DNA from 4 places in the Pseudomonas sp. SB113 genome. Region 2 is predicted to be linked to each of the others. Evidence: riboswitches for the same ligand, from Rfam matches in the RefSeq annotation. Region 2 holds a riboswitch; each other region holds the start of a gene.

Evidence for each region. A riboswitch is a leader RNA that binds a small molecule or an ion and turns the genes downstream of it on or off. The one in region 2 is predicted to bind cobalamin.
Region 1: linked by a shared signal. The riboswitch ahead of AB1462_RS22555 (ABC transporter substrate-binding protein) and the one ahead of cobO (cob(I)yrinic acid a,c-diamide adenosyltransferase) in region 2 are both predicted to bind cobalamin.
Region 3: linked by a shared signal. The riboswitch ahead of AB1462_RS26390 (CbtB-domain containing protein) and the one ahead of cobO (cob(I)yrinic acid a,c-diamide adenosyltransferase) in region 2 are both predicted to bind cobalamin.
Region 4: linked by a shared signal. The riboswitch ahead of cobW (cobalamin biosynthesis protein CobW) and the one ahead of cobO (cob(I)yrinic acid a,c-diamide adenosyltransferase) in region 2 are both predicted to bind cobalamin.

The regions. Positions count from the first base shown of each region.
Region 1 covers NZ_JBFMHW010000019.1:8,751-13,810, reverse strand. Annotated here, with positions in the region: gene AB1462_RS22565 (ABC transporter ATP-binding protein) at 1-494, opposite strand, end outside; gene AB1462_RS22560 (iron ABC transporter permease) at 491-1,495, opposite strand; gene AB1462_RS22555 (ABC transporter substrate-binding protein) at 1,492-2,502, opposite strand; cobalamin riboswitch at 2,618-2,812, opposite strand; gene AB1462_RS22550 (DNA/RNA non-specific endonuclease) at 2,849-3,778, opposite strand; gene AB1462_RS22545 (M4 family metallopeptidase) at 3,912-4,973, shown strand; gene AB1462_RS22540 (protealysin inhibitor emfourin) at 5,002-5,060, shown strand, end outside.
Region 2 covers NZ_JBFMHW010000007.1:88,561-93,620, forward strand. Annotated here, with positions in the region: gene AB1462_RS11450 (NlpC/P60 family protein) at 1-645, shown strand; gene AB1462_RS11455 (C40 family peptidase) at 790-1,326, shown strand; gene AB1462_RS11460 (sorbosone dehydrogenase family protein) at 1,461-2,774, opposite strand; cobalamin riboswitch at 2,874-3,133, shown strand; gene cobO (cob(I)yrinic acid a,c-diamide adenosyltransferase) at 3,206-3,817, shown strand; gene AB1462_RS11470 (cobyrinate a,c-diamide synthase) at 3,814-5,060, shown strand, end outside.
Region 3 covers NZ_JBFMHW010000027.1:137-5,196, forward strand. Annotated here, with positions in the region: gene cobM (precorrin-4 C(11)-methyltransferase) at 197-943, opposite strand; gene AB1462_RS26380 (cobalamin biosynthesis protein) at 1,014-1,406, opposite strand; gene AB1462_RS26385 (CbtA family protein) at 1,403-2,107, opposite strand; gene AB1462_RS26390 (CbtB-domain containing protein) at 2,119-2,307, opposite strand; cobalamin riboswitch at 2,404-2,609, opposite strand; gene AB1462_RS26395 (DUF3320 domain-containing protein) at 2,815-5,060, shown strand, end outside.
Region 4 covers NZ_JBFMHW010000027.1:7,305-12,364, forward strand. Annotated here, with positions in the region: gene AB1462_RS26395 (DUF3320 domain-containing protein) at 1-1,502, shown strand, start outside; cobalamin riboswitch at 1,597-1,797, shown strand; gene cobW (cobalamin biosynthesis protein CobW) at 1,890-2,951, shown strand; gene cobN (cobaltochelatase subunit CobN) at 2,955-5,060, shown strand, end outside.

The sequences.
Region 1 (5,060 bases), on a different contig from region 2:
TCATCCAGCAACAGGATCTGTGGCCGTTGCGCCAGGGCGCGGGCGATGTGCACGCGTTGGCGCTCGCCGCCGGAGAGGCTGCGCCAGGCACGGTGGCTCAGGTGGGTGGCGTCCACGTCGTGCAGGGCCTGGCGCACGATGGCGTCGTCTTCGCTGGACCACGGGCTCAGCGCCGACAGCCACGGTGTACGGCCCAGGGCCACAGCGTCGAACACGCGGATGGCGTCGTCGGTGTCGGCCTGTTGTTCCACCACCGCCAGTTGTTGTGCGATGGCGCGGCGGGACAGGTCGCCCAGGCGTTGGCCGCCCAGGCGCACATCGCCGCTGGCCGGAGTGCGCAGCCCGGCGAGCAGTTTGAGCAGGGTGGATTTGCCGGAGCCATTCGGCCCGACAATCCCCAGGGTTTCACCCAACTGAACCTCCAGGTGAATATCACGCAGCAACTCGGCCTCACGCACCTTGAAGCCCAGGCCGGTGCAACTCAGTACGCTCATCGCGCATTCCTCCGGCCAATCAGGATCAGCGCAAACACCGGCGCGCCCACCAAGGCCGTCACCACGCCGACCGGAATCACCTGGCCCTTGATCAAGGTGCGCGACAGCACGTCTGCCGCGATCAAAAACAATGCACCTCCCAGCGCACTCGCCGGCAGCAGGCGCGAATGCCCGGTGCCGAGCAGCAGGCGCACCGCGTGGGGGATCACCAGGCCGACAAAGCCAATGGCACCGACGATGGACACCATCACTGCGGTCACCAGCGCCGCGCAACCCACCAGCACGAACTGCACGCGGCGCACCGGGATGCCCAGGGACGCGGCCGAATCCGTACCGAAGGTAAACGCATCCAACGCGCGACGATGCCACAGGCATACCGCCAAGCCCGTGACCGCCACCGGCACTGCCAGCCACACCGACGGCCAGCGCACGCCGCTGAGGTTGCCCAGCAGCCAGAACATGATGCCGCGCGCCTGTTCGGAGCTGGCTGATTTGGTGATCAGGAACGCCGTGAGCGCGTTGAACAGCTGCGAGCCGGCGATGCCCGCGAGGATGATCTGCCCGGTGCCGCTGGACGAACCACTGGCCCGCGCCAGCAGGATCACCAGGGCAAACGCCGCCATCGCGCCGACAAAGGCGCCGGCCGAGAGTGAAATCAGGCCGCCGCCCACGCCCATCAGCGCCACCAGCACCGCGCCGGTCGAAGCGCCGGCGCTGATGCCCAGCAGGTAGGGATCGGCCAGTGGGTTGCGCAGCAACGACTGCAAAATCACCCCGCAGGTGGCCAGCCCCGCACCGCAGGCGGCGGCAACCAGGGCGCGGGTGAGGCGGTAGTTCCACACCACGCCTTCATCGATCGGGTCCAACACGTAACCGGCCGCCCACAGTTTGTTGGCGAGCACCTGCAGCACCACCTGGGGCGAGATGGCGGTTTCGCCGATGGCCACGCCGGCGAGCACGGCGATCAGCAATAGCGCCAGGGCGAGTAATGTCCGGATCATTGCGGCAGGTCGTAGCCGTCGATGGCCGTGGCCAGGTGTTCAAGGCCATCGAACATGCGGATGCTGGCTTGCAGCGCCAGGGCGTCGAGGATGATGATGCGGTTGTTTTTCACGGCGTCCATGTTGCGCGTGACCGGGTCGCTGCGCAGGAAGGCGAGTTTCTTTTCATGGTCGTCGGCGGGGTAGCGGCGGCGGTCCATGCGGGCGATCACCAGGAAGGTCGGGTTGGCCTTGGCGATGGTTTCCCAGCCGACGGCGGGCCACTCTTCGTCGGATTGCACCACGTTGTGCAGGCCGAGGGTTTCGAGCATGAACTCGGGGATGCCTTTGTGGCCGGCCACGTACGGGTCGCTGCCCATTTCGGAACTGGAGAACCACACCAGCGCGCTGGCGTGCTTGAGGCCTTTGCTTTGTACGGTGGCCACGGATTTGGTCAACCGCGCCTTGAGCGCGTCGTTCAGTTGTTGGCCGCGATCCTGTACATCGAAGATCTGTGCCAGCTGGCGGATGCTCTTGTAGATCGTCTCGATACGGAACGGCTCCAGCCGCGTGCCGTCGGCGCCCACCAGGTTGTCCTTGCCTTCGCAGTCGGAGGGCAGCAGGTAGGTGGGGATCTTCAGTTCGTGAAACTGCTCGCGGGTGCCGACCACGCCTTGCGGGCCCACGACCCACTCCAGTTCGGCGGCCACCAGTTGCGGGCGCTTGGCGATCACCGCTTCGAAGCTTGGCTCGTTATTGGCAAGGCGCTCGATGCTGTCGTTCTGGGCCTTGAACTGCGGCAACACGCTGTTGAACCACAGCGAAGTGCCCACCACGCGGTCAGCCACGCCGAGGGCATAGAGCATTTCGGTGGCGGCCTGGCCGATGGTCACGCTGCGCGTGGGCGCCTGCTGGAAGGTGAGGGTGCTGCCGCAGTTTTCCAGCGTCAGCGGGTAATGCGTGGGTGCGGCGTGGGCCAGGGCGCAGAAACCCAGGCCGCCGATCAGGGCGGTAACGCGTGGCAGCATGCGGCAATCTCCGTGTGGACCGTACGTGTAAACAGGGGAGGTACGGTTCGGAAATACGCCCTCGAACGCTGCCGAACGGGCAGGCAAGGATGTCCTTCCCGGACACCCCGCCGGTTAGTGATTGTGCTGGGCCGGCAGGTCTCCTGACTGATGCGTCATCGCCACGCTCCGGCCTTCCCGGACGCGGTCCAGTGGCAGTGGGGAGCAGGCTCGGCACCTACAGTTGCGGGGGCAGCTTCGATTGACGCGCGATACCGCGCTTCGAATTCCCTATTAGTCCCGTTCGGGAACCGGCGCGGTATGGTAGTTGATTAGGACGAGGCGATACAGCCCGGAGAGCGCCCGATCAAAGACGAATATCCTCAGGCCCTCGGATCAGCGCTTCAATCCGCGTGCCCGTGGCGCGCTCTTCGTTGCTGAAACCGTCGTAGTCCGCGAGGTTGGCGAAACGGATGCCGGTCAATTGTTCTATCTGGATCACGCTGCGTTGGTAGGTCCTGACCTGGCCGAACATCAGGTCGAGCTGACCCAGTTCGCGGCTTTGGTCGATCATGTAGGCACTGGCGGAGGGCTTGCCGTCGTCGCTGAGGTAGGCCACCACTTTCCAGAACGCCTTGGGGATTCTGATGCCACGGTAGAGGCGATCGTCGTCGGCGAACACCGGGCCGCTGAACACCGTTGCCCGGGCTTTCCAGCGTTGCGTATTGTTGAGAATGTAGTCTTCGAGTTCCAGCCAGGTCTTTTGGTTGAACCCGCTCATCTGCGGCGAGCAGTTGGTGAAATGGAAGGTGTCGATGTTGGCTGTTTTTGCCTCATCGCCCCAGTTCGGGTCCTGCCGGCGCACCAGGTGGCCGCGATCCAGTCCATTGTTGGTGTAGAGCACTTCGCCCACCTGCGCGCTGATCGGCAGGCGACCATCGTAGGCCCAGGTGTCGTTGCTGCGGATAATCTCCACATGCTGCCCGCCGTCGATATTGACGCCCACGTAGAGCGCCAGTCGTCGGGAACGTGACATCGTCACCGAGAAATGCGTGTAGTCCAGCCGCAGCGGTTGTACGTCATCCGCCAATGCCTCATCGGCGCTGGGCCAGGGCACCGCGAAGCTGCTGAGAAAATCCTCGGCGTAGCCCTGTCGGTCCTGTAGATCCTTGGCGGGGGTGACACGGGGCGTCGCCGCCCGGGCTTCCAAAAGGCTGGGATTGACCGCGATCAACGGGCGCAGATCGGCGAGTCTTGGGCGGTGCGAAAGGTCGATTTTGGCTTTACGTGCGGGCATCGGTAGTTCCTCGCGGTCCTTGGATAAACACGACTGCAACATAGCTTCATGACAATTTGGGCCAAGCAGTCACCGTCGGCTACCCTGAAACGGTTACCCGGACGTTCGCCACACGCCAACAAGGAGCCAGCCTATGTGTGTTCGCCAACAGCGCAACCCGATTTTTTGCCTGATCCCGCCGTATATGCTCGACCAGATCGCGCGCAACGGTGATAAAGCCCAACGCGAGATCGCGCTGCGTACCCGTGCCAAAGACAGCACCTTCCGCTCGCTGCGTATGGTCGCGGTGCCGGCCAGGGGGGCCGCCCATATGGCCCTGGCCATGGGCGCCGACAAACGGCGCTCGATCTACAGCGCCGAGGGCAGCGACAGCCTGCCTGGCAAGCTGATCCGTGGCGAAGGCCAGCCCGCCAGTGGTGACGCCGCAGTGGACGAAGCCTACGACGGGCTGGGCGCCACGTTCGATTTTTTCGACCAGGTCTTTGATCGCAACTCCATCGACGATGCCGGCATGGCGCTGGACGCCACCGTGCACTTTGGCCAGAACTATAACAATGCGTTCTGGAACTCGACCCAGATGGTGTTTGGGGATGGCGATCAGCAGCTATTCAATCGGTTCACAGTGGCGCTTGACGTGATTGGCCATGAATTGGCCCACGGTGTCACCGAGGATGAGGCCAAGCTGATGTATTTCAATCAGTCCGGTGCCTTGAACGAGTCGCTGTCGGACGTGTTCGGCTCACTGATCAAGCAATATGCCTTGAAGCAAAAGGCCCAGGACGCCGACTGGTTGATCGGCAAAGGGCTGTTTACCAAGAAAATCAAAGGCACCGCCCTGCGTTCGATGAAGGCACCGGGTACGGCGTTCGATGACAAGCTGCTGGGCAAGGACCCCCAGCCAGGGCATATGGATGATTTTGTACAGACCTACGAGGATAATGGCGGCGTGCATATCAATTCCGGCATTCCCAACCATGCGTTCTATCAGGTGGCGACGAAGATAGGCGGGTTTGCCTGGGAGCGCGCAGGGCGCATCTGGTATGACGCACTGCGCGATGCACGGTTGCGGCCAAACTCGGGGTTCCTGCGTTTCGCGCGCATCACTTACGATGTCGCCGGGCGACTTTATGGCGTGAACAAGGATGAGCAGAAGGCGGTCAAGGAGGGCTGGAAAGCGGTCGGCATTTCTGTGTAACAACACGCTTGGGCAGTGAGGAACAGCCATGCAAATTTCGATCAAGGAAATCGGCGGACCGGCGTTTTTTCCGGGCCTGGCCAAACC
Region 2 (5,060 bases):
ATGCTAAATCGCTTCGCACCCCTCGTGCCCCTCGCACTCGTTACCCTGTTGTTTGGTTGCGCCTCCCACCCTCAACAGGTGGTTGAGCAGCAAAAAACTCAACAACAGTCCCAGGCAAAATTCGTTGCTGCGCAGTCTGCTTCTGTTTATGAAGAGACTCTTTATAAAGAAGAGCAAGCAACCGAAAAGGAACTGGCCGCTTTCTCCGGCAACAAGCCTTACCAGCTTCCAGTTCTGGCCGACAGCATCCTCGAACGCGGCATGTCCCTGATCGGTACCCGTTACCGTTTCGGCGGTACCTCTGAAGCCGGTTTCGATTGCAGCGGTTTCATCGGCTACCTGTTTCGTGAAGAAGCTGGCATGAACCTGCCACGCTCCACTCGCGAAATGATCAACGTGAAAGCACCGTTGGTCGCACGCAACAACCTCAAGCCCGGTGATCTGCTTTTCTTCAGTACTGCAGGCCGTGGTCGTGTGAGTCACGCCGGTATCTACCTGGGCGATAACCAGTTTATCCACTCCAGCAGCCGTCGCAGTGGCGGTGTTCGAGTCGACAGCCTGGGCGACAGCTACTGGAGCAAAACCTTCATCGAAGCCAAGCGCGCACTCGCCATGGCCCCGACTACGGTTACCGCCAGCAAGTAAACTTAAAGTGTTACTTGAAGTTTGACGTGTAAGCGCTAGAATCCCTGGACATTGTTGTAATCCGTTCGCGCGAGCTTTGCTTGCGCGTTCTGGTTTTCAGCGTTCGGCAGCGATAGCCGCATCCAGACCAGGATTGTTCTGCACATGTCGACCTCAGCCCGCCTGATCCTTATTCTCTGCGCCGCGCTTATCAGCGCCTGCGCCAGCCGGCCGCCACCCGCTCCCGTTGCGGTCAAGCCCAAGCCGCTATTCAACTATTCCACCCAGAATTTCTCGCCTGCGGCCGAAGACGTGCTCTTTCGTGCGCTGGGCCTGGTCGGCACGCCTTACCGTTGGGGCGGCAACACGCCGGACTCGGGTTTTGATTGCAGCGGCCTGATCGGCTTCGTCTTCCGCGACGCCGCCGGCATCTCCCTGCCGCGCACCACCCGCGAACTGATCGTGATGCGCGCCCAGGATGTCAGCGAGCAGAACCTGCAGACCGGCGACCTGCTGTTCTTCGCCACCGGTGGCGGTTCCCAGGTCAGCCACGCCGGGATCTATGTGGGTGAAGGCCGCTTTGTCCATGCGCCGCAAACCGGCGGTACGGTGAAGCTGGATACTTTGTCCAAGGCGTATTGGCAGAATGCCTACCTGAGCGCCAAGCGTGTGTTGCCGGCCAATCTGGCACGCAACCCCTGAACCAAACACCGAACTAAATGTGGGAGGGGGCTTGCTCCCGATAGCAGTGGGTCAGGCACAGATACTGTGACTGATACTTCGCTATCGGGAGCAAGCCCCCTCCCACATTGGTTTTATGTTGCGTCTGGGGGCGTTTATTTAGCCGCCGACACCCGCCACACCTTATTCCCCACGTCATCCGCCACCAGCAAATCCCCTTGCTGATCAATCACCACGCCCACCGGGCGGCCCATGGCTTTCTCATCTTTATCGAGGAACCCGGTCAGCACATCCACCGGCTGGCCTTTAGGCTGGCCTGCCTCGAACGGCACGAAGATGACCTTGTAGCCACTGTGCGGCTTGCGATTCCACGAACCATGCTGTCCGATGAACGCGCCATTGCTGAACGGCGCCGGGAGTTTGCTGCCCTCGGCAAATGTCAGGCCCAAAGAAGCGGTGTGAGGCCCGACCGCATAGTCCGGCGCAATTGCCTTGGCGACCAGGTCCAGGTTTTGCGGTGTGACGCGCACATCCACATGCTGGCCGTAATAGCTGAACGGCCAGCCGTAGAACCCGCCGTCCTTGACCGAGGTGATGTAGTCCGGCACCAGGTCGCTGCCGATCTCATCGCGCTCGTTTACCGCTGTCCATAGCTTGCCGCTCTGGGGTTCCCAGGCCATGCCGTTAGGGTTACGCAGGCCGGAAGCAAAAATGCGGTGCTGGCCGCTGGCGCGATCCACTTCCCAGATGGCCGCCCGGCCCTGTTCCGCTTCAAGGCCGTTTTCGCCGACGTTACTGTTGGAGCCGACGCTCACATACAGTTTGCTGCCGTCCTTGCTGGCGACCACGTTCTTGGTCCAGTGGTGATTGATGCTGCCGCCCGGCAGGTCGACCACCGTGGTGCCAGGTGCCTTGATCGCGGTTTCGCCCGCTTGATAGGGGAAGCGCAGCAGCTTGTCCGAATCGGCCACGTACAGGTCATTGCCGACCAGTGTCATGCCGAACGGTGAGTTGAGGTTTTCCAGGAACACCGTGCGGGTCTCGGCGACGCCATCGTGATCGGCATCGCGCAGCAGGGTGATGCGGTTCGGGCTTGGTACCCCGGCGCCGGCACGGCCCATGACCTTCTCCATGACCCAGCCGCGAATGCCCGTGGAATCGTCCGGCTTGGGCGGCGCATTGGTTTGCGCCACGAGCACATCGCCGTTGGGCAGCACATACAGCCAGCGCGGGTGGTCCAGGCCTTCGGCGAACGCCGCCACTTGGGTGCCGGCCGCGGCTGTCGGCTTCACGCCCTCTGGCCAGCCGATTGCCGGGGCGATGTTCACGGTGGGGATCAGGGTTTTGTTCGGCTCTGGTAGCTGGGGCGACGGCCCGGTGCCATCGGACACCTGCAGGGTGGAGCTTTCACCGCAGGCGGCGAGGCTGCCGGCGAGCATGATGAGTAGGGCGAATCTGGTTTTTTGCATGGTGTTCTCCTTGATACCTGTAAGGGTAGAGGAGAGCGGCGGTGCGATGGTTCAAGTGCAAGGCCAGCTTTAATTGACGCTCCACCCCCAACCCACTAACCTTCGCGGCTTGTTCCAGGTGCTCTGTGACCCATGGGTCGACAGAGTGAAACAGGGAAGCCGGTGAGTGAGCGCACTTGTACACAGTGCTGCCGCGATTCCGGCGCTGCCCCCGCAACGGTAAATGAGTCAAGACGGTGCCTTTTGCCACTGTATCGCCCGCGATATGGGAAGGCGCGCCGTCGGCGTGTTCGCGCTGTAGATGAGAACAAGCGCGCCACTCATGAGCCCGGAGACCGGCCTGGATCATCCAACAGCATCACGGTGGGCGATGCTTGGCTGTCTGTTTTTTCCTGCCTGCCGTTTTTGTCCAGCCCCAACGGAGAGCTGCCATGACCGATACCCCCGACCGCGACGAACGCCACCTGGCGCGCATGCTGCGCAAAAAAGCCGTGATCGACGAGCGCATCGCCAATTCCCCCAATGAGTGCGGCTTGCTGCTGGTGCTGACCGGCAACGGCAAAGGCAAGAGCAGCTCGGCATTCGGCATGCTCGCGCGCGCCATGGGCCACGGCATGCAGTGCGGTGTGGTGCAGTTCATCAAGGGGCGCAACAGCACCGGTGAGGAGTTGTTCTTCCGCCGCTTCCCCGAGCAAGTGCGTTTCCACGTGATGGGCGAAGGCTTCACCTGGGAGACCCAGGATCGCCAGCGTGATATCGCCGCCGCTGAAGCCGCCTGGGCCGTCTCCCGTGAACTGCTGCAAGACCCCACCATCGGCCTGGTGGTGCTGGATGAGCTGAACATCGCCCTCAAGCATGGCTACCTGGACCTCGATCAGGTACTCAGCGACCTGCAGGCCCGTCCGCCGATGCAGCACGTGGTCGTCACCGGCCGTGGCGCCAAGCCTGAATTAATCGAGATGGGCGACACCGTCACCGAAATGGGCATGCTCAAGCACGCGTTCCAGGCCGGTATCAAGGCACAGAAGGGCGTCGAACTTTGAATCAGCCCCGTCATTGCCCGGCCGTCCTGATCGCCGCACCGGCGTCCGGCCAAGGCAAAACCACCGTCACCGCCGCGCTCGCCCGTTTGCACCGCAACCTGGGGCGCAAGGTGCGTGTGTTCAAATGCGGCCCGGACTTCTTGGACCCGATGATCCACGAGCGCGCCAGCGGTGCGCCGGTGTATCAATTGGACATGTGGATGGTAGGCGAGCAGGAAAGTCGCCGCCTGCTGTGGGAAGCGGCGGGGGAGGCCGACCTGATCCTGATCGAAGGTGTGATGGGCCTGTTCGATGGCACGCCGTCCAGCGCCGACCTGGCGCGGCATTTCGGCGTGCCGGTGCTCGGTGTCATCGACGGCACCGCCATGGCCCAGACCTTTGGCGCCCTGGCCCTCGGCCTGGCGCGCTATCAGCCGGACCTGCCGTTCGCCGGGGTGCTGGCCAACCGCGTCGGCACCCTGCGCCATGCGCAACTGCTGGAAGGCAGCCTGACCGAAGGCCTGCGCTGGTATGGCGCATTGTCCCGCGAAACCGGGATCGAACTGCCCAGCCGCCATTTGGGCCTGGTGCAGGCCAGCGAGCTGAACGATCTCGACGTGCGCTTGGACGCCGCCGCCCAGGCATTGGGCAGCAGCTGTGAAGTCGCATTGCCGCCACCGGTGACCTTCGCCGCACCAGCAGTGATCGAGGCCGAGCCGTTACTGGATGGTGTGCGCATTGCGGTGGCCCGTGACGAAGCCTTCGCCTTCACCTATGGCGCCAGCCTCGACCTGTTGCGGGCGATGGGCGCCGAGTTGCGCTTCTTCTCGCCGCTGCATGATCGCCAATTGCCCGACGCCGACAGCCTCTATCTGCCCGGCGGTTACCCGGAACTGCACCACCAGGCGCTGTCGGAAAACACCCTGATGCTTGAAGCCATTCGTAACCACCATGCCGCCGGCAAACCCTTGCTCGCCGAGTGCGGCGGCATGCTCTACCTGCTGGATTCGCTCACCGATGTCGACGGCACCCGCGCCGAACTGGTCGGCCTGCTGCAAGGCGACGCGGTGATGCAAAAGAAACTCGCGGCCCTGGCCCTGCAAAGCGTAGAGCTGCCGGAAGGCGTGCTGCGCGGGCACACGTATCACCATTCCCTGACCAGCACCGAGTGCCAGCCGATTGCCCGTGGCCTGAGCCCGAACGGTGGGCGCGGTGCCGAAGCGGTCTTCCGACAGGGGCGGATGACGGCCTCTTACGTGCACTT
Region 3 (5,060 bases), on a different contig from region 2:
GCGGTGCTGGATAAGACGGTATCTACGCAGGGGGGGGCTCGGCTCAAGATGTGTAGATACCTATGCCCCGATAGCGGCATGTCAGTCGCCTCGTGAGTAGGCTGATGCACCGCCATGGGGGGCAATCCCGCCTTCAAGATATTTTATATTTCTTAATTTAAATCAGTGTATTGCTGTGACTTTTTGAAGTGAATAATCAAGATCGATAAAGGTGCGCATGCCCCGCCCGATACAACGAAGACTCACTGAAACTATCATTCGCCAGCACCCGGCCCACTACAATCAGCGCCGTACGCCGGAAGCCCTTGGCGGCGACTTTGTCGGCAATATCGCTGAGGGTGCCCACGGCCCAATCCTGATCCGGCCATGTCGCCCGGTGCACCACCGCAATCGGGCAGTCCGCGCCATAGTGCGGCAGCAGCTCGGCGACAATCTTCTCCAGATGATTGACCCCCAGGTGAATCGCCATGGTCGTGCCATGCCGGGCCAGGCTGTCGAAGTCTTCGCCGGCCGGCATACTGGTCTTATCGGCGTAGCGGGTCAGGATCACGCTTTGGGCGATGTCCGGCAGGGTCAGTTCGGTCTCCAGCAAAGCTGCACAGGCGGCCACCGCCGTAACGCCGGGAATGATCTGGAAGGGGATGCCCAACTCACGCAAGTAACGGATCTGCTCGCCAATCGCGCCATACAGGCTCGGGTCGCCGGAGTGCACGCGGGCCACATCCTGGCCGTTGGCGTGGGCGCTCTTGATCAGTTCGATGATCTGTTCCAGGTGCAGTTCGGCGCTGTTGACCACCTGTTGCGCCTGATGACCTTCCAGCACCGCCGCCGGCACCAGCGAGCCGGCATAGATGATCACCGGGCAACTGCGGATCAGGCGTTGGCCTTTGACGGTGATCAATTCCGGATCGCCGGGGCCGGCGCCGATGAAGTAGACGGTCATGGAGAATTCCTGTCAAAAAACGGGCGAGCATGAAGATTGCTCATGATCGGGAAGGGCGATTATCGGGATTTTAGCCGGCGCAGGCCAATGCAAAGGTGGCCTGGGCGGTTTTCCGGCGGGTGATCAGCAAGCGGGCAGGACCGCCGCAGAGCTGTTCGGCCAGGGCCAGGGCGGCACTTTCGGCGACGCCGTAACAGCCGGTATGGGCAAACGCGACCGTGGATTTGTGGCTCAGCCGGTCTTCATACGCCGCCAGTTGTGCGGCGCTGAAGCACTGCAATGGCAGATTGAGCAAGCGGGCCAGGGCGAGCACCCCAGGCTCGTCCCGTTTACGGTCAATGCTGGCCAGCGCCGTGACACGCTGGCGCTCGATCCCGCCCTCGGCGAGGGCGGTGTCAAACAGGCCCAGTAGGGTGTCTACATCACAACCCCGCTGGCAGCCCAGGCCGACTACCAGCGTCATGCCGAGTATTGATCGTCGTGGTTGCGGCGGAACAGCCAGGCACTGATCAGGCCGAGGGCCAGCCAGAACGCCACGTTGGTCAACTGCGAAGCGATCTTGAACTGCGCTTCGAGGGCTTGCGGGGCCAGCATCGAATGGGTTTCCGGCTGCGGCGCGCCGATCACATGCGGCACCACCAGGATCGCCGCGCCCAACACTTTCAGCAGCCAGTTGCGACCAAACACGATCAAGGCAATTCCGGCAGCCGTCGAGGCGGCGGTGCCGATCCACCAGATTTGCCGTTGCGCCAGGTCGGCGGCGGCAGTGCCCGGTAGCTCCGGCGGCAGGCCCAGGGTGGGCGCCAGCACAAAGGTCGCGTAACCGGCCAGGCCCCACAGCAAACCCTGGGCCGTGCGGGTAGGCGCGCGCAGGGTATAGAGGCCGGCGAGCATCAGGGCGAAACCGACGGCGACTACCAGGTTGCCGCCGGTGGTCGACAGCACGCGCTGCCAACCGTCTTCCGGCTCCCAGGCTTCGGCATCGTGGGTGTGCGCGGCGGCGCCAGCGGCGTGCTCGTGCACGACTTCGGTCGCGGCCGGGGCTTTTTCAAAGGTTTCCGCCTGCAGAATCAGCGGAGCGACCCAGAAGCTTTGCAGCAGGGTCAGCAGCAGGGCGGCCAGCAAGCCGGTGAACCCTGCGGTTTGCGCAATACGCTTGATCATGTCGGCAGGCCTCAGTGGCACGGGAACGCGGCGCTGTGGCGGGTATCGTGGGCAGCGTTGTGCACCGCCTCGATGTGCGAGAAACCGGCGAAATACACCAGGCACGCGCCGAGGATCGACGCACCGATGGCGGCGGCCAGGCGTTGGCTGAGGGTGGCGGAGCTGCTGGCGGTGTGCGAGGTGCTGCTGATGATCGACATGGCGCGTCCCTTTCAGGTGTCAGGGTGAAACGAGCGCATGCAAACCCTGCGAGCCAGGCACGCAGGGTTTTAACAGCGCCCGCCCACCGCGGGTTTGTTATTGGATGGTATTCGGGCCGGTCTCCGGGCTTGCGAGGGACACTGGGTCTATAAAGCGTCGCCTTCCCATGCCCTACAGGCACAGTGGATCTGACGCTTCACTCGCTTACCGTTGCGGGGGCAGCACCGGACTCGTCATCACGCGATGACTCACCGGTTTCCCGTTTCACCCTTTGAAGGGCACCCGAAACAAGATGTGTAGGAGAGCATGGGTGATGATTTGAGTCAAATATGGCGGCCACGCGCTCCTTATCACGTGTGAAATGCGAAAAATACAATTACCTGGTCGCGTTATCGGGGTTTGATGAAAAAAGCAGTTTCAAAAAGCCTGCACGTCGTTGAGTATGCCCACTCCTTTTGCCTGTATTGCAATGTCGCGTTGCCCCGTTTACCAAGGAGAAGTGGTCCATGACCATCAAGATCGAGGGAGTGATCGCCAACAAGATTGGCTTTGCGTCCCACCAGAATGCTGTCCCAGTTCTGCGCGAACTGATGGTAAATAATGGTGGTGAGGCGGATTACAACGATCTTGAGTTGGAGCTGGTGGCTGACCCGCCTTTCCTGGAAGGAAAAATTTGGCGTATTGATCGCCTAGTCAAAGATTCAACCCTGCATATTTCAGATCGTAATCTGACATTGAACGCCGGCTATCTGGCCGATCTTGCTGAAAGCCTTGCTGCAACGCTTGTTTTGCGACTTCGCTGCAAGGACGAGGTTCTGGTCAGTCAGACCTTCTCTGTGGAACTTCTCGCGAAAAATGAGTGGGGTGGAGTGAGTTCCATGCCGGAGTTGTTGCCCGCGTTCGCAATGCCAAATGACCCAGCAGTTGATCGGATACTCAAATCGGCATCGGACGTACTGCGTCGAGCTGGCAAACCGGATGGTATTGATGGATACGAGCGTAAGTCCCGAGCTCGCACATGGGAGCTGTCTTCCGCTATTTGGTCGGCAGTTTGCGGGCTGAGACTGAGTTATGCGCTACCCCCTGCAAGCTTTGAAACCCGGGGGCAAAAGGTTCGGCCGCCTGGACTTGTCCTGGATGGACGCGTAGCTACGTGCCTGGACACTGCGCTTCTGTTCGCTGGAGCGCTGGAGCAGGCCGGCCTCAATGCGCTCCTGATCCTGACCAAGGGGCACGCGTTCGTGGGTGTCTGGCTTCAACCGCAAGAATTCTCCCAGCTAATTACTGATGAAGCGGCTGCGGTGCGTAAACGTATTGATTTGAAAGAGGCACTGGTTTTTGAAACCACGCTAGCCACTCAATTTCCGGTTCCGAGCTTCAGTCAGGCAATCAATGCTGCTGAGCGACAAATCAATGATGAAGATTTCATCATGGCCATTGATTTGCATCGCGCACGTATGCAACGCATCCGACCTCTCGCAACTTCAGTGTCTGCCATCAAACCGGATGCTGACCAAGAGACGGCGCCTGTGCCAGAAGGCTTGGAGATTGCTCCGCCACTGCCACCATTTGATGTTGAGATCTCTACCGATTCGGATTCACCCGCCGGTAAATTAACGTTATGGCAACGCAAGCTCTTGGATTTGACCACCCGCAATCGGCTCCTGCATTTGCCGGACAGCGCCAAGGGTGTACGGCTGATTTGTCCTGATCCAGCTGAACTGGAAGATCAGTTATCCAGCGGTAAACGCATTCGAATCGTCTCTGTGCCAGACCTTGAGGCGGGTGGTAGGGATGCTGCGCTGTATGAGCAGCAGAATCGTGAAAGCCTGCGCGACGAGTATGCGAGGGCGGCTCTGGCCAGGGGCGAGGTGCTCGCTACACTTGAGAAAGCCAAGCTTGAAGTCGCCATGATCGACTTGTATCGCAAGGCCCGCAGCGATCTCGATGAGGGCGGCGCGAATACCTTGTTTCTCGCCTTGGGCTTTCTGAAATGGAAAAAAGCCGCGGATGACCAGAAGAGCTATTCAGCACCGTTGATTTTGCTGCCGGTCAAACTTGATCGTAAAAGTGCTTTGTCCGGCGTGACGATGACGTTGCTGGAAGATGAGCCGCGCTTCAACCTGACCTTGCTTGAGTTACTGCGACATGATTTTGAACTGGTCATCCCTGGTTTGGATGGTGAGCTACCAGCGGATGACAGCGGTATTGATGTGGCTGGTATCTGGAACATGGTGAGGCGCGCTGTCAGGGATGTGCCGGGATTCGAGGTCACTACAGAACTCGTACTGGGGACATTTTCATTCGCCAAGTACCTTATGTGGCAAGACTTGGCAGCCCGTTCAGACCAGTTGCTGAAGAGTCCGATGGTCAAGCACCTGTTGGAGCGAAGCCTGGGCGGTGGCGGTTATGCGACCTCTGGAGAGTTTCCGCAGCCCCACGAGTTGGATCGAAAGATCAACCCTGCGAATTTATTTACCCCACTACCAGCGGACTCCTCTCAACTTTCTGCTGTGGTTGCGTCATCCAGTGGTTGTGATTTTGTACTCGATGGGCCGCCAGGCACAGGTAAATCCCAAACTATTGCCAACATGATTGCGCACAACCTTGCGCTCGGACGAAGGGTGTTGTTTGTTGCTGAAAAGATGGCCGCTCTTGATGTGGTGTATAGGCGGCTTGAAGAAAAGGGGCTGGGTGAGTTTTGCCTCGAGCTTCACTCGAGTAAGACGTCCAAGGTTGAAGTACTCAAGCA
Region 4 (5,060 bases), on a different contig from region 2:
CGGATCCGGCCTTTATCGCTGCGGGTCATACAATTGGCATCATCACGCTTAACAGCGATCAACAACGACTGATTACCGACCTGCTGGATAAAGCGCGGCAACAATTCCCGCAAATTGAGCCGTTTTTTCAAGATGATCAACCTGAGCCGGTGGTAGTCAAAAACCTGGAAACCGTACAGGGCGATGAGCGCGATTTGATTATGCTCGGCATTGGGTATGGGCCAACCGAACCCGGCGCTCAAGTCATGTCGATGAACTTCGGTCCCCTGAACAAAGAGGGCGGCTGGCGTCGATTGAACGTAGCAATAACTCGCGCTCGCCGGGAAATGCTGGTCTTTTCATCTTTTGATGCTTCGATGATCGACTTGAATCGCACCAATGCAAGAGCCGTACGTGATCTAAAGCACTTCATTGAGTTTGCTCAGCGGGGGCCGAGAGCGCTAGCCGAAGCGATACAGGGCTCGGTAGGTGGGTACGACTCTCCATTTGAAGAAGCTGTTGCCCAAGGTTTGAGGCGCAAAGGCTGGCAAGTCGTTCCGCAAATTGGCGTATCCCGCTTCCGTCTTGATTTGGGCATCGTGCATCCAGACCGCCCCGGTGATTACCTTGCTGGCGTCGAATGTGATGGTGCCACTTATCACAGCGCGGCGACGGCGCGTGACCGTGACAAGGTGCGAAGCGCGATTCTGAAAGGCCTGGGCTGGAATCTGGTGCGGTTGTGGTCCACCGATTGGTGGATCGACAAGTCCGCAGCTTTGGATCGCCTGCACGCAGCTCTTGAAGCGCTGCTGGTTGAATCCCGGGCCACCCCTGAAGTGGTTGTTTATGAAGAGCCCCAGGTATTCATTCCTCCATTGACACTCGTCGACAGGGATTCATCTCTGTCCGCCCAGGATCAGGTAGAGGATGTTATTGCAGCTTCTGTGAGTGACCTGACGATAAACGAACCTCCGGAGCTCAAAGTTGCCAGGGCAGTCTCTGTTTCAGTCCACCCTGCTGTCAAAGGTGAATATCGAGTCACGGATTTCACCAGCGTGAGTGATAGGATTCGCGCGGATGCGTTTTACTCCGAAGCATACGATCCGGTTCTGAAAGATCTGATTTCCCATGTGCTGATCCATGAGGCGCCGATTCTGGATTCGTTATTGGTACAGCGAATTGCAAGGGCGCATGGATTCCAAAGGTCTGGCCGCTTGATCCGGGAGCGTGTTCTTGAATTGACCGAGCAGCATCACCATTTGAAAAGCGACCCGGTGGAAGGGCAGTTCGTCTGGCACTCGCAAAGCGATGTGTTGAATTGGAACCTATATCGAACACCAGGTGCACTTGACGATGCTCGCTCTGTCGAAGAAATAGCTGCTGAAGAGTTGTTGTTAGTGGCTTCTTTGATTTCATCAGGTGACCAGCCTTCGGAAATTGCCAAGACATTTGGTGTGAAGCGTTTGACGAGTGCAGGGCGTGAGCGGATCGAGTCAGTCGTAAGGTCTGCTGCTGATTTCTAATCACGAGGTATAGCGTGGGGGCAAGCCTTCTCGGTCGTTTCTTCAGGGGTAGTCAAGTAAAAGTCGCCGACATTGACCATCTCTCGCGCACTGCGTAGCCTTGCACCCTCGAGGTTCTTCGGCCCAGGCCGAAGCTAAGAAGGGAACGCGGTTCAAGCCGCGGCTGCCCCCGCAACTGTGAAGGGTTTATCTGACTGCCACGCCACTGCCACTGCGGCGGGAAGGCGCAGTCGGCGCCGGTCGCAAGACCCGCAAGCCCCAAGCCAGGAGACCTGCCTCGCTACCGATTTTCCAATTCAACCGGGCGGGGTGATCCGGTGACGAAATCTGCTGCTGCGCGCCGTCGCAGGGCCTATCGTCCCGTATGCCCGCCCCAAAGGGCATCCGATGAAAACACTAGCCAAACTTCCCGTCACCATCGTTACCGGCTTCCTCGGCTCGGGCAAAACCACCTTGCTGCGCCATATGCTCGACAACGCCCAGGGGCGTCGTATTGCGGTGATCGTCAACGAGTTCGGCGAGCTGGGCATCGACGGTGAGATCCTCAAGCAGTGCTCCATCGGTTGCACCGAAGAAGAGGCCAACGGCCGTGTTTACGAGCTGGCCAACGGCTGCCTGTGCTGCACCGTGCAGGAAGAATTCTTCCCGGTGATGCGCGAACTGGTCGCCCGTCGCGGCGACCTCGACCATATCCTCATCGAAACCTCGGGCCTGGCCCTGCCAAAACCCTTGGTACAGGCCTTCCAATGGCCGGAAATCCGCAATGCCTGCACGGTTGATGCGGTCATCACCGTGGTCGACAGCCCGGCCGTGGCCGCCGGCACCTTCGCCGCGTTCCCGGATCAGGTCGATGCCCAGCGCAAACTCGACCCGAACCTGGACCACGAATCGCCGCTGCACGAGCTGTTTGCCGACCAACTGGCCAGCGCCGACCTGGTGATCCTCAATAAGTCCGACCTGATCAGCGCCGAAGACCTGGCCCGTGTACGCCTGGAAGTTGCCGAGGAGCTGCCGCCGGCGGTGAAGGTCATCGAAGCCAGCAGCGGTCGCGTGCCCCTGGACGTGCTGATCGGCTTGGGTGCCGGCTCCGAGGAGCACATCGACGCTCGCCACAGCCATCACGATCATCACCATGAAGGTGAAGACGACCACGATCACGACGCGTTTGATTCGATCTCCATCGACCTGCCCCAAGCCGACGAGGCGCTGCTGCTCGACGCCCTGACTCAGTTGGTGGTTCAGCACGGCATCCTGCGCGTCAAGGGCTTCGCCGCCATCCCGAACAAGCCGATGCGCCTGCTGATCCAGGGCGTGGGCATGCGTTTCGACAAGCACTTCGACCGTGCCTGGGGCGCCGATGAAGCGCGCATCACGCGGCTGGTGCTGATCGGCCAGGAGCTGGACGCGGCGGGCCTCGAAGCGCAACTGCGCGCCGCCCTCAGCGTTTAACCCATGCACCTGCTCAGGACTCAGCCCGGTGGTTTCGTCGCGGACGACAATATTGCCGACCTTGGCCAAACCCCCGCCGAGCTGGTGATCCTGTGCAGCGGCGATTCCAGCCTGGCGCTGCTGGCCGAAGCGGCCCAGCAGTTGCCCGAGGACTACCCCAGCCTGCGCCTGGCCAACCCGATGCAGGTGCAGAACCACGCGTCGGTCGACCTGTATGTGGATGAGGTGCTGCGCCACGCCAAGGTCATCCTGATTTCGCTGCATGGCGGCATCGGTTACTGGCGCTACGGCATCGAGCGTCTGGTGGCGCTGGCCGAGCGCGGCGTCACCCTGATCCTGGTGCCGGGGGATGATCGCCCGGACCCGGAACTCAGCGGCCTGAGCACGGTGAATGCCGAACAGCGCGACCGCCTGTGGCACTTCCTGCGCCAGGGCGGTTTGGGCAATGCCCTGGACTTCTATCGCTGCCTGGCCAGCGCCTACCTGGGGCGTGACTATGCCTGGGCCGAGCCGCAAACCCTGCCGCGCACGGCGATTTATCACCCGCATAAAGCTAACCCTCGCCTCAATGACTGGCAGACGGATTGGCACGCGGATTGGCCCGTGGCGGCGGTGCTGTTCTACCGCTCGCACTTGCAGGCGGCCAATACCGGTTTTATCGACGTGTTCTGCCAGCGTTTGCAGGCGGCGGGTCTTAATCCGTTGCCGATGGCGGTGGCCAGCTTGAAAGAACCCGGCTGCCTGACGGTAGTCGAGGACCTGCTGGATGAGGTCGGCGCGGCGGTGATCCTGAACACCACCGGGTTTGCCCAATCCAGCCCGGAAGCCCCACATTTGCGCCCGTTTCGCCGCAATATCCCGGTGATCCAGGCGATTTGCGCCCAGGACAACCAGCCAGGCTGGCAGGCCAGCGAGCAAGGCCTTGGCCCTCGCGACCTGGCGATGCACATTGCCTTGCCCGAGTTGGACGGGCGGATTATCAGCCGGCCGATCAGCTTCAAGGATCTGGCCTGGCGCAGCGAGCGCAGCCAGTCGGACGTGGTGTGCTACCGCGCAGCCCCCGAACGCATGGATTTTGTTGCCGAGCTGGCGCGCCGTTGGGTCGAACTGGCGCGGGTGCCGAATGCGGATAAACGCATCGCCCTGATCCTCGCCAACTACCCGACCCGCGACGGCCGCATCGGCAATGGCGTGGGCCTGGACACCCCGGCTGCCGCGCTGAATATCCTGCGTGCCCTGCAAGCCGAAGGTTATCCGGTGCCGGCTCAACTGCCCGCAAGCGGCACTGCGCTGATCCATGACCTGCTCGGCGGCGTCACCAACGATCTTGACAGCCTCGACCTGCGCCCCTGCCATCAAAGTCTCGGCCTGGACGACTACGAAGCGATGTTCCAGCGCTTGCCTGAGTCCAATCGCCAGGCGGTGCTGGCGCGTTGGGGCGCGCCGCAAAACGATCCGATGTTCCGCGACGGCCGCCTGATGATCGCCGGCCTGCGCCTGGGCCTGACCTTCGTTGGCATCCAGCCGGCCCGGGGTTACCAGGTGGATGCCAGCGCGGTGTACCACGACCCGGACCTGGTGCCGCCCCATGGCTACCTGGCGTTCTACTTCTGGTTGCGCCACACCTACGGCGCCCATGGCGTGATCCATGTGGGCAAGCACGGCAACCTGGAATGGCTGCCGGGCAAGGGCGTGGGGCTCTCGGAAAACTGCTGGCCGGATGCGCTGCTGGGGCCGCTGCCGAACATCTACCCGTTTATCGTCAACGACCCGGGCGAGGGCGCCCAGGCCAAGCGGCGCACCCAGGCAGTGATCATCGACCATCTGATGCCGCCGCTGACCCGCGCCGAAACCTACGGCCCGTTGCGAAATCTGGAGCTGTTGGCGGACGAATACTACGAAGCCCAACTGCTCGACCCACGCCGGGCCCGCGAGCTGCAAAAAGACATCCTCCAGTTGGTGCGCGAAACCCGTATCGACCAGGAGCTTGAACTGGGCGGCGACGTCGATGCGGCGGTCTGGCTGCCGCGCCTGGACACTTACCTGTGTGACTTGAAGGAATCGCAGATCCGCGACGGCTTGCATATCTTTGGTGAGTCGCCCCAGGGG